2 linked regions of the Salinivibrio kushneri genome follow. The protein of the gene in region 2 interacts with the protein of the main gene of each other region in a pairwise test. Links are inferred from orthologs where the notes say so. Each region holds a gene or a part of one and is shown on either strand. Other genes may lie near its edges.

Region 1 (5,521 bases), 790 kb from region 2 along the record:
TAAAGGCCAGCTCAGAACAAGTGTATGCCAACTGGCTGATTTGCGCCAACTTTTTTACATTAAAAAAGCACGAACAATGTCCAAAAAATTGACCTTTCAAACCAAGATGTTACAAGGGTTTTCTTTACCAGCATAGCCAATAGACTGCTAAGCTGCTTAATATTAGGCTTTTTTATCAATATCTGAACACTTACTCATCAAATATAGTGAATTTATTTAGTTTTTCAAATGGATAGATGTTAGACCATTTAGGCATAAAAAAAGCAGCGTTTCCGCTGCTTTTTGGGATGACGTTAGGTTAGTCACGCAAGGTAACGCCTAATTTCTCTGATAAATGGCTGACAACACCAGACACTGCATCACTGATATCGGCTTCCTCAAGCGTGCGCGCATCAGATTGCAAGGTCAGTGCGATCGCTAGACTCTTCTTGCCCTCTTCCACACCTTTGCCGGTGTAAAGGTCGAAAAGCTGTGCGTCCTTGAGCAATGGGTTGCCGCTTTGCAAACAAGCAGCCACTACGTCACCAGACGCAAGCGCTTGGTCGGCAATCACCGCAATGTCACGACGGTTGGCAGGGAATTTTGAGAGCCCTGCTGCTTCGGGAATAAAGCGTTCGTCAATGGCTTGCCACTCCAGCTCAAACACCACAGTTCGACCATTTAAGCCAAACTCACGCTCAAGCTCAGGGTGCAGGGTACCAATGTGACCCACAACTTTGCCGTCAAACTCAATAGCAGCGGTTTGACCTGGGTGCATGGCAGGATGAGAGGCTGACACGAAACGGAAGTCTTTCAACTTACCTGTGAGTTCCAGTACCGCTTCTAGATCGCCTTTCAAGTCAAAAAAGTCAACGGTAGCGCTCGCCAGATCCCAATGCTCTTCACTACCAGGACCTGCAATCACCCCCGCAAGCATGCTCTCTTGGCGAATGCTCGATTGGCGAACGGTGCCACCGGTTTCACCTTCTGGGGTAAAGCGTAAGCCAAATTCAAACAAGCGCACACGAGGCTGCTGACGTTTTTGGTTGTAGGCCACCGTGTTTAAAAGGCCAGGAAGCAAGCTCAGGCGCATGGCTGACATGTCCGCAGAAATTGGACTTGGCAGGATCAGCGGCTCAACATCGGGAACAACCAGCGTTTGCTGTTTTGGCTCGACAAAACTGTAGGTAATCGCCTCGTGGAAGCCTCGGTCAACCAACAAATCGCGGACACGTTTCAGTGGCATCGCTGCTTCTTTATATTCGCGCATTGTCAGTGCGGCTTTAGGCGCGCGAGTTGGAATGTTGTCGTAGCCGTAAATACGCCCGACTTCCTCAATCAAATCCTGCTCAATGGCAATATCAAAACGCCAGCTAGGTGCCGTTGCTTGCCACCCTTTCTCGGTTTCCGTTACCGCACAGCCAAGGCGGGACAAAATGGCTTGAACATCACTGTTATCGATAGAATGACCCAATAGGCCATCTAACTTCTCTCGACGGAGAGTGACGGTGTCACGAGTGGGTAGTGTTTCTGCCGTCTCAGCGGTAACAATCTCTCCCGCTTCACCGCCACAAATTGCCAATAGCAGTTCAGTCGCTCGTTCCATCGCCGCCGCTTGTAACGCAGGGTCGACGCCACGTTCAAAACGGTGAGAGGAATCTGTGTGCAACCCATAGCTACGCGCACGGCCGCGGATCACGTCAGGAGCAAAAAACGCCGATTCGAGTAAAATATCTTGGGTGTCTGTGGTGACACCAGAGTCTTGCCCGCCAAAGATCCCGGCCATCGCCAAGGCTTTCTTCTCATCCGCGATAACCAATGTCTGGGCATTAAGGGTTGCTTCATTGCCATCGAGTAATGTGAGCGTTTCGCCCTCTTCTGCCATACGTACCACAATGCCACCCTCAAGCTTGCTAAGATCAAAGGCATGCATCGGCTGCCCTTGCTCGAGCATCACATAGTTGGTGACATCCACGACAGGGTCGATAGCGCGAATGCCACTGCGGCGCAATTTTTCTTGCATCCACAGTGGGGTCTGCGCATTAAGATCGACATTCTTTACCACACGACCTAAATAACGTGGGCATGCTTGTGGTGCATCGATATGCACGGATACCTTGTCGTCAATACTGGCAGTAACCGGTGTGATAGTCGGTTCAGTGACATCAGTGCGGTTCAATACGCCGACTTCACGTGCCAAGCCACGTAGGCTCAAGCAATCAGCACGGTTCGGGGTTAAGTCAACATCGATGGTTACGTCGTTTAGTGCGAGGTACTCACGAATGTCGGTTCCAATTGGCGCGTCGGCAGGCAGTTCGATAATGCCATCAGATTCAATATCAATCCCTAGCTCTGTAAATGAGCACAGCATACCGAAGGACGGTTGACCACGTAGCTTCGCTTTTTTGATTTTGAAGTCACCTGGCAATACCGCGCCAACCATTGCGACCGCGACTTTCAGGCCTTGACGACAGTTAGGTGCACCACAAACGATATCAAGCAATTCATCGTCGCCAACATTGATTTTGGTAACACGCAGTTTGTCTGCATCTGGGTGTTGGCCACACTCAACCACTTCACCCACAACTACACCGCTAAAGTCGCCAGCAACGGGTGCAATTTCATCGACTTCAAGGCCGGCCATGGTGATCTGATGGGCAAGCGCGTCGGTGTCGTTTGCTGGGTTTACCCACTCTCTCAACCAAGATTCACTGAATTTCATTATTATCTTGCCCCACTGATTACTTAAATTGTTTCAAAAAGCGCAGATCGTTCTCAAAGAACGCACGAAGATCATTCACGCCATAACGCAACATGGTCAGGCGCTCTACGCCAATACCAAAGGCAAAGCCTTGATATTCTTCTGGATCGATATTCACCGCACGTAGTACATTCGGGTGAACCATGCCGCAGCCTAAGATCTCCAGCCATTTTCCACCTTTGCGGCGAACATCAACTTCGGCAGAAGGTTCAGTGAACGGGAAGTAAGAGGGACGGAAACGCACTTCCAGGTCTTCCTCGAAAAAGTTACGTAAGAAGTCGTTGAGGATCCCTTTGAGATCAGCAAAGGTGATGTCTTTATCGACCAATAATCCTTCCACTTGGTGGAACATCGGGGTATGCGTTTGGTCATAATCATTACGATAGACGCGACCGGGCGCAATAATACGGAATGGGGGTTTACCCGCTTCCATGGTACGAATTTGTACGCCAGAGGTGTGCGTACGCAACATCAAATCAGGGTTAAAGAAGAAAGTATCGTGATCGGTACGTGCAGGATGATCAGGGGCGATATTCAATGCATCAAAGTTATGAAAACCATCTTCAACCTCTGGCCCGGACGCAACCGAGAAACCCAGCTCACCGAAAAATTGCTCAATACGCTCAATAGTGCGTGTCACTGGATGCAAGCCACCATTTTCGATACGACGCCCTGGCAGGCTAACATCAATGGTTTCGGCCGCTAACTTCGCTTCAAGCTCAGCACGTTCTAGCGCTTGTTTACGCTCGGCAATCGCTTGCTGTACTGTTTGCTTGGCTTGGTTAATCTTTTGACCCGCTTCACGGCGCTCTTCCGGTGGCAGTTTGCCCAACGCCTGTAATTGTGCCGTTAGCTCGCCTTTCTTTCCTAGGAATTTAACCCGGACTTCATCCAATGCAGCCACAGAAGCGGCACTGGTCACCGCACTGGTTGCATTCGCAAGAATTTCTTCTAATTGTTGCATTGTTTCCTCGTCGACCCGTTGGGCAGTCCAAATCAGGTAGGTGCGTGACAATACCTGCTGACATCATGATTTCACCCATTGTCTGAGCAAACTGACAGAGTCGTCTCAATAATACGCCTCAATGCCAATTGACTGAGAGAACAGGTAATAAATTGACCTTACATACTAATTAATGCCACGACTAATGCCAAACGCTAAACAGCATTTACGCTATTTTTCCTTGTCATCCGGTCACGAGTGGCGTCATTTTGATGGTAGATTGGTCATTCAGGGCGTCGATCCGGTAAAAATCGAGCATATTGGCGCTGATTAAATCACTCGCTAAGCATTGTTTGATATTCTAGCGTCTATATTGCCGAACAAGCTTGTGTGACAACAACCCAGTTGGTCAGCGTGCGCGTTTCCTCAATCACTTGTTTACCGAATACTTGGAGCCAGTATGCAAGACACCAGTCGTCCTTTACGTGTGTTTGTTTCGACGTCCACCCACCCTTGGTTCAATCTCGCCGTGGAAGACACCATATTTCGTACCATGTCGGCACAGCAGAACGTCCTATTCCTCTGGCGTAATGACAATACGGTAGTCATTGGACGCGGCCAGAACCCATGGCGCGAGTGTAATACGCGCAAAATGGAACAAGATGCTGTGGTGTTAGCGAGAAGGCAAAGCGGCGGGGGCGCAGTGTTTCATGATTTGGGCAACACCAATTTTACCTTTATGGCAGGTAAGCCGGGTTATGATAAGTCAGTATCAACGCAAATTGTACTCGATGCCCTGAAAACGCTCGGGATCAGTGCCTCAGCCAGTGGCCGAAATGATCTCACTATGGATACGCCCGACGGCCCGAGAAAAGTATCGGGCTCTGCCTACAAAGAAGCCAAAGATCGCGGCTTTCACCATGGTACGCTCTTGATTAATGCCAACTTGTCGCGACTGGGTGACTACCTCAACCCTGATCCTAAAAAGCTACAAGCCAAGGGGATTTCATCTGTCCGAGCCCGCGTGGCCAATATTGCTGACTTTGTCCCGGACATTGATCACCAACGCGTCTGTGAAGCGATTAAGTCTGCCTTTTTCCGCCATTACGGTCATACCACTGAGATTGAGTATATTTCTCCCGACGCTAAGCCCGATGTCGAGGGGTTTGACGCGATTTATGAAAAACAGTGCAGCTGGGCGTGGAATTTCGGTAACAGCCCGCAGTTCATGCACACCTTTGATGAGCGTTTTGAGTGGGGAGGCGTTGAGCTACACTTGGATGTGAAACATGGAGAAATCATCGATTGCCAGTTATTCACTGATAGTTTAATGCCAGGACCGCTAGAAACCCTGGCCAATCAATTGGTCGGACAAGCCTACCACCCTGAAAAACTTTACCACTTTGTGATGAGCTGGGCTGATGCAGACCAAAGTCATCAAATTATGTACGAAGATATTGCCCTGTGGTTACGTCAAGCCATCGCCTGATCGCTGAACACGGCTAGAGTGACCTCTATCACATAATCCCCTCTCCTTTGATCCCACGCAAAGACGCAAACGCCTGTCACGTCACTATAGGTGACAGGCACCGTCTGGTTATATATCCCACACATAATAGACAAACTATTATTATCCACGTTAATGTGGCTTGAATAATAGTTTTTAATTTTGGTAAAAAACCATTACGCTAGTTTTACATATTTTGTTACAAAACACAGGAGGCTGTTTTACACAGGCGTTAACGCCAACACCCTGCACCCGGCTAGCCCCATGCAGACCCAACAATCATTCAACGAATAATTAGATAGTTATGGAAAACCAAAAAACAATACTTGGT
Region 2 (6,625 bases):
CCGGCAAACAGCCTATTTTACGCTCCAACATGGTTAGCGCTGCCGCTCGTAAGGATGCGCCTGGGTCGACCGTGAATAATTGCTTATCAATAAAGTGTGACAGGGGGGTATGAATCTGGTGATCGCCATTGGTGGTTTTGCCCAGTGACGAGGCTTGCGCTGACAGCACATCTCTTTGGGTGACCAGTCCTAATAAACGCTCATCATCATCCACAATAGGTAGGTGACGGAAGCGTTCGGCGCGCATTAAACGGTGTGCATCGTCAAGTGTGTGGTTAGGGCTAAGCGTATGTGGATGCCGGGTCATCATATCATCAACAATAAACATGGCACCTCCTTGTCGTTAGAACACAGGGTTACTTTTACTGTAGTGCAGTTGTGCTGGGTTAGACGTGATATGCATCAAGATAACTACGCGCATCGGGGCAAATGTTGTGTCCAAGGGGACCTGTGCAAACAATGCCTGAATCAAGCATGCAGCTTGCTTGATCTTCACGGTGGGCTACCTATACTAGCGGCCTGCTTTTTATCTAGGCAAAGGTCATGCAATTATCCGATTTTCACTTTGAACTCCCCGATGAGTTAATTGCGCGCTATCCGCAACCGGATCGTAGCGCGAGCCGCTTGCTCTCGCTCGATGGCACCAGCGGTGACGTGGTACATCGTCAGTTTAAAGACATCCTCGAGCTGGTTGAGCCGGGTGATCTGATGGTGTTCAACAACACGCGCGTGATCCCGGCGCGTGTGTATGGGCGCAAAGCCTCGGGGGGTAAAATAGAGGTGCTGGTGGAGCGTGTGCTTGATGAGCAGCGCTTCCTCGCCCATGTGCGTGCCTCTAAAGCCCCCAAACCCGGTGCTGAGCTTTTTCTCGGTGATGAGGGACAAGTCGCGGCTCAGATGGTGGCGCGCCACGATGCACTATTTGAAATTAAGCTCAATCACGATCAAGGTGTGGTGGACACGCTCAATCAAATTGGTCATATGCCACTGCCGCCCTATATTGATCGCCCTGATGAAGAGAGCGATAAAGAGCGCTATCAAACGGTGTACGGTGAGAAGCCAGGGGCAGTCGCTGCGCCCACTGCAGGCCTACACTTTGATGATCAGGTGATGGCTGCCCTCAAACAAAAAGGCGTCAACATCGCCTTTGTTACCTTGCATGTCGGTGCGGGCACATTCCAGCCAGTGCGGGTGGATAATATCGAAGAGCATGTGATGCATGCCGAGTATGCCGAAGTGCCACAAGAGGTCGTTGATGCGGTGAACCATACCCGTGCGCAAGGCAAGCGGGTGATTGCGGTGGGGACCACCTCGGTGCGTTCACTGGAAAGTGCGGCACAGGCGGCCAAGCAAAAAGGTGAGCCACTGTCCCCGTTTTTTAATGACACCCAGATTTTTATCTATCCGGGGTATCAATGGCAGTTAGTGGATGCATTGGTGACCAATTTCCACCTGCCGGAATCAACCTTGATTATGTTGGTAAGTGCCTTTGCCGGTTACCAACACACCATGACGGCTTATCGTGCCGCGGTTGAAGAGCGCTATCGCTTTTTCAGCTATGGCGATGCCATGTTTATTACCCGTCAGCACAACTGACGACATGATGAGGACACAGGCTCTCATGCCTGTGTGCGCTATGCTTGCGACAGAGTCAATCTGTTAGCATAAGACACACGCCAGACTGTTTCTCTGGCACTGAGGAGGATTCGTGGAATACGAACTGAAAAAAACCGACGGACGCGCCCGCCGTGGCCGCTTAATTTTTGAACGCGGCACCGTGGAAACGCCCGCTTTTATGCCGGTGGGCACCTATGGCACCGTCAAAGGGATGACCCCTGAAGAAGTGAAAGGCACGGGAGCGGAGATCCTGTTAGGGAACACGTTCCACCTGTGGCTACGCCCAGGTCAGGAAATTATGCGACTGCACGGGGATTTGCATGACTTTATGCAGTGGCATGGCCCTATTTTGACCGATTCAGGCGGTTTCCAAGTGTTCAGTTTGGGCGATATCCGCAAAATCACCGAAGAAGGGGTGCACTTTCGCAATCCGGTTAACGGCGATCGCATCTTCATGGACGCAGAAAAATCGATGGAAATCCAATATGACCTGGGTTCAGACATCGTGATGATTTTTGATGAGTGTACGCCGTATCCTGCCACACACGAAGAAGCGAAAAAGTCGATGGAAATGTCATTGCGCTGGGCGAAGCGTAGCCGCAATCATTTCGACAAATTAGGTAACAAAAATGCCTTGTTTGGTATTGTACAAGGCGGTGTTTACGAAGACTTGCGTGATGTGTCAGTAGAAGGCCTTACCGAGATTGGTTTTGATGGTTACGCGGTTGGCGGCCTAGCGGTCGGGGAGCCAAAAGAGGATATGCACCGGATCTTGGAGCACACTTGCCCGCAGCTTCCAGAAGATAAGCCCCGCTATCTAATGGGCGTGGGTAAGCCTGAAGATTTGGTGGAAGGTGTGCGCCGTGGCGTAGATATGTTCGACTGTGTAATGCCTACCCGAAATGCCCGCAACGGCCACCTGTTTATTACTGGCGGTGTGATCAAGATCCGTAATGCGAAACATAAAAGTGATACCTCGCCTTTGGATCCTGAGTGTGACTGTTACACTTGCCGCCATTATAGCCGTGCTTACCTCTACCATTTAGACCGCTGTAATGAGATCCTAGGCGCGCGACTCAATACTATCCACAATTTGCGCTACTATCAGCGAGTGATGGAAGGTTTGCGTAACGCGATTGACGAAGGTAGATTAGATGCCTTTGTAGCGGATTTCTACGCGCGTCGTGGCAAGGAAGTGCCGCCGCTCGATTAATTTCGAATTCAACAACTAGAACGAGGACGTGATTGAATGTTTATCTCACAAGCTCACGCAGCCGCTGAAGCCGGACCACAAGGTGGCGGAATGCAGCTTTTTATCATGCTTGGTCTCTTTGCGGTGATTTTTTACTTTATGATCTACCGCCCGCAATCTAAGCGTGTCAAAGAGCACAAAAACCTGATGGCATCTATGAGCAAAGGGGACGAAGTGCTAACTGGGGGTGGTTTAGTGGGTAAGATCACTCAAATCGCTGAAGACAATGACTTTATTGTGATTGCCCTCAACGATAACAACGAAGTGACCATCAAAAAAGACTTCGTGACGGCAGTACTGCCTAAAGGTACTATCCAGTCTCTCTAATTCTCGCAACCATAAAGGATGCATGCTGTGCTAAACCGTTATCCTTTGTGGAAGTACATCATGGTGCTAGTAACCTTGGTTATTGGCATCGTGTATGCGCTTCCCAATTTATACGGTGAAGATCCAGCAGTACAAATTTCCGGGGCGCGTGGCGCCTCGGTAGATATGACTGCCTTGGACTCCATCAAACAGACCCTCGAATCGAACGACCTTTCCTACCAATCCATTGCGCTCGAAGACGGTACCGTCTTAGCCCGCTTTAAAGACACGGAAGCACAAATCAGTGCCCGTGATGCCTTGATGTCGCGTTTCGACAGTGATGACTATGTGGTCGCCTTAAACTTAGCGCCTGCAACGCCATCGTGGCTGGATGCGCTGGGTGCCACTCCGATGAAGCTTGGCCTAGACCTACGCGGTGGGGTGCACTTCCTGATGGAAGTGGACATGGATGCAGCATTAGAAAAGCTGATCACCCAGCAAGAAGACAGCTTCCGCACCGACTTACGTGAAGCGCGTATCCGTTATCGTGGCTTGCGTGTAGAAGATAATACCCGTGTGGTGGTGAACCTGCGTAATGCGGAAGATGCTAACAAAGCGCTAGATCTGCTCTCGAACAACTACCTCGACATGAATTTTTCTGTCGATGAAGACGAAGGTCGCCTGACAGCCGTTTACAAAGAAGAGCGGCTAAAAGAAATTCGTAATTACGCGGTTGCGCAAAATATTACCATTCTGCGCAACCGTGTGAATGAACTTGGTGTGGCCGAGCCTTTGGTTCAACGCCAAGGTGCAAGCCGTATTGTGGTTGAACTCCCTGGCGTGCAAGACACGGCACGTGCGAAAGAAATTCTCGGTGCCACCGCGACCTTGGAATTCCGCGAAGTGGATCAAGACGCCGACTTATCTGCCGCCATGGCTGGCCGTGTACCACCAGGCAGTGAGCTGATGCGTACCCGTGATGGCCGTCCCGCCGTGCTGAAAAAGCGGGTCATTTTGACGGGCTCACACATTACTGACGCCAGCTCGTCACGCGACGAATACAGCCGCCCTCAAGTCAATATCTCTCTCGACAGCGAGGGGGGAGACAAGATGGCTGACTTCAGTAAGCGCAATATTGGTGAGCTGATGGCGACGGTATTCGCAGAATACAAAGACAGCGGCGAGCGTGACGAAAACGGCAAAGTGATCTTGGAAAAACACGAAGAAGTGATTAACCAAGCCACGATACAGTCTGCTTTGGGACGCAATTTCCGCATCACAGGCATCGACTCTGCTGCTGAAGCACACAATTTGGCGCTACTGTTGCGAGCGGGTGCCTTGATTGCACCAATCTCGATTGTTGAAGAGCGCACTATTGGTCCATCAATGGGGCAGCAAAATATCAACATGGGTGTGCAAGCCTGTATCTGGGGCTTGGTGGCGGTGATGCTCTTCACCTTGGTTTACTATCGTCGCTTTGGTCTTTTTGCCAACTGCGCCTTGTTCGCCAATATCGTCCTGATCATCGGTATTATGTCTTTGATCCCTGGGGCAACCATGACGCTGCCTGGTATTGCCGGTATTGTCCTGACGGTGGGGATGGCGGTCGACGCCAACGTGCTTATTTTTGAGCGCATCCGCGAAGAAATCCACGAAGGCCGTAACCCTCAACACGCAATCGACCGTGGTTATTCTAATGCGTTTAGTACCATCGCTGATGCCAATATCACCACCTTGATCACTGCCATCATCTTGTTTGCAGTGGGAACGGGCGCGATAAAAGGCTTCGCGGTGACACTGTCGATCGGTATTTTGACCTCGATGTTTACAGCCATCATTGGTACGCGTGCACTGGTTAACCTGGTGTACGGTGGTAAGCGCGTCAAGAAACTGTCGATTTAAGGGAGTCCAAGCATGTTTCAAATATTTAAGCCGGACATGTCGATCAACTTTATGCGTTGGTCTAAATTGGCCTTCGTTTTGTCCATCGCCATGATTGCCGCGTCTGTCGTCACCCTATCTACCAAGTGGTTAAACTGGGGGCTCGACTTTACTGGCGGTACCTTGATTGAAGTGGGCTTTGAACAGCCTGCTGACTTACCGCAAATTCGTGAGTCGCTCGCCGCTGACGGCTTCGGTGATGCCGTGGTCCAAAACTTTGGCAGTGCCACGGATGTGATGGTGCGCCTGCGTCCGCGCGATGACATGGAAGGCGAGAACCTAGGTAATGAAGTGCTTAATGCCATCAAAGCAGGCACGGGTGATCAGGTAGAAATGCGCCGCATCGAGTTTGTTGGCCCGAATGTGGGTGACGAGCTGACCGAAGCGGGTGGGTTGGCGATCATCATCGCACTGGTTTGTATCCTGATCTACGTGTCGTTCCGTTTCGAGTGGCGTTTGGCCGCGGGCGCGGTGATGGCACTGGCGCATGATGTGATCATTACCTTGGGTATTTTCTCCTTGTTCCAAGTCGAAGTGGACTTGACCATTGTCGCTGCGTTGCTGACAGTGGTGGGGTACTCGTTGAACGATACCATTGTAGTATTCGACCGTATTCGTGAGAACTTCCGCAAGCTGCGTAAAGGTGAGTCAGATGAAATCATTAATGCCTCTGTCTCTCAGACGCTAAGCCGAACGACTATCACCTCGGGCACTACATTATTTGTGGTGATTGCGCTGTTCACCTTGGGTGGGTCGATGATCCACGGCTTTGCGATGGCCTTGCTGATTGGTATCACCGTCGGTACCTACTCTTCAATCTACGTAGCGTCTGCACTGGCATTGAAGTTGGGGATTGCGCGTGAGCACCTCTTGGTGCCAGAAGTGGAAAAAGAAGGACAAGAATTCGACGCTATGCCTTAATACGCTCGCCCTGCCTGCATGATGGTGGGGCGACGTTTTGATTATTGGGGGTAAGCACTTAGCATGGTGCGCATCTCAAAGAGGCAATTGGTGATTGAACGACACAAAAAAAGCGACGCTCATCGAGCGTCGCTTTTTTATTCCCTGAGGGGAGTATTATTTTTTCATCGACTCAGGCGCGTTTTCGCGTACTTTGGCCAGCATGCCTTTTACCACACGTGGCGCGCCGCTTACGACATTACCGCTACGCATGTAGTCGGTACCGCCGTTAAAGTCGGTACAAATCGCTCCAGCTTCGCGGGCAATCAATTCGCCTGCAGCGATATCCCAAGGCTTAAGGCCAAGTTCAAAAAAGCCATCAACACGGCCTGCGGCTACATAGCAAAGATCGAGTGCGGCCGAACCGGTGCGACGGAAGTCAGCACAATCGACAAACAACGCGCTCACAACTGCCATAAAGCCTTCAGCATGTTGCTTCGCTTTGAAAGGGAAGCCCGTTGCTAGGATGGTGCCGTCCAGCTCTTTTGCACTACCGGTACGAATACGTTTGTTGTTGAGTTGCGCGCCAGCACCACGTTGTGCGGTGAA

What was found. Proteins that work in one complex are often made in the same cells at the same time.
Region 1: the proteins of secD (region 2) and pheT interact in binary tests that used the Escherichia coli proteins (3 or more experiments, as listed by UniProt). The link is inferred for Salinivibrio kushneri from one-to-one orthologs.

Annotation. Positions count from the first base shown.
Region 1 is NZ_CP114588.1:1,323,590-1,329,110, reverse strand. Bases 1-3,068 are described here. They hold pheT (phenylalanine--tRNA ligase subunit beta), read right to left. Parts: upstream 2,702-3,068; coding sequence 299-2,701; downstream 1-298. Other genes in these bases: pheS (phenylalanine--tRNA ligase subunit alpha), read right to left, coding at 2,721-3,068. In the rest of the region: more of pheS, read right to left, coding at 3,069-3,704; N8M53_RS06325 (hypothetical protein), read left to right, coding at 3,889-4,017; N8M53_RS06320 (lipoate--protein ligase), read left to right, coding at 4,144-5,172; N8M53_RS06315 (peptide MFS transporter), read left to right, coding at 5,495-5,521.
Region 2 is NZ_CP114588.1:2,115,458-2,122,082, reverse strand. What follows is about bases 2,734-5,650. They hold secD (protein translocase subunit SecD), read left to right. Parts: upstream 2,734-3,223; coding sequence 3,224-5,077; downstream 5,078-5,650. Other genes in these bases: secF (protein translocase subunit SecF), read left to right, coding at 5,090-5,650; yajC (preprotein translocase subunit YajC), read left to right, coding at 2,867-3,196; tgt (tRNA guanosine(34) transglycosylase Tgt), read left to right, coding at 2,734-2,830. Outside these bases: N8M53_RS09995 (CBS domain-containing protein), read right to left, coding at 1-328; tRNA preQ1(34) S-adenosylmethionine ribosyltransferase-isomerase QueA, read left to right, coding at 544-1,596; more of tgt, read left to right, coding at 1,709-2,733; more of secF, read left to right, coding at 5,651-6,037; suhB (inositol-1-monophosphatase), read right to left, coding at 6,194-6,625. UniProt on the Escherichia coli protein: Part of the Sec protein translocase complex. Interacts with the SecYEG preprotein conducting channel. SecDF uses the proton motive force (PMF) to complete protein translocation after the ATP-dependent function of SecA.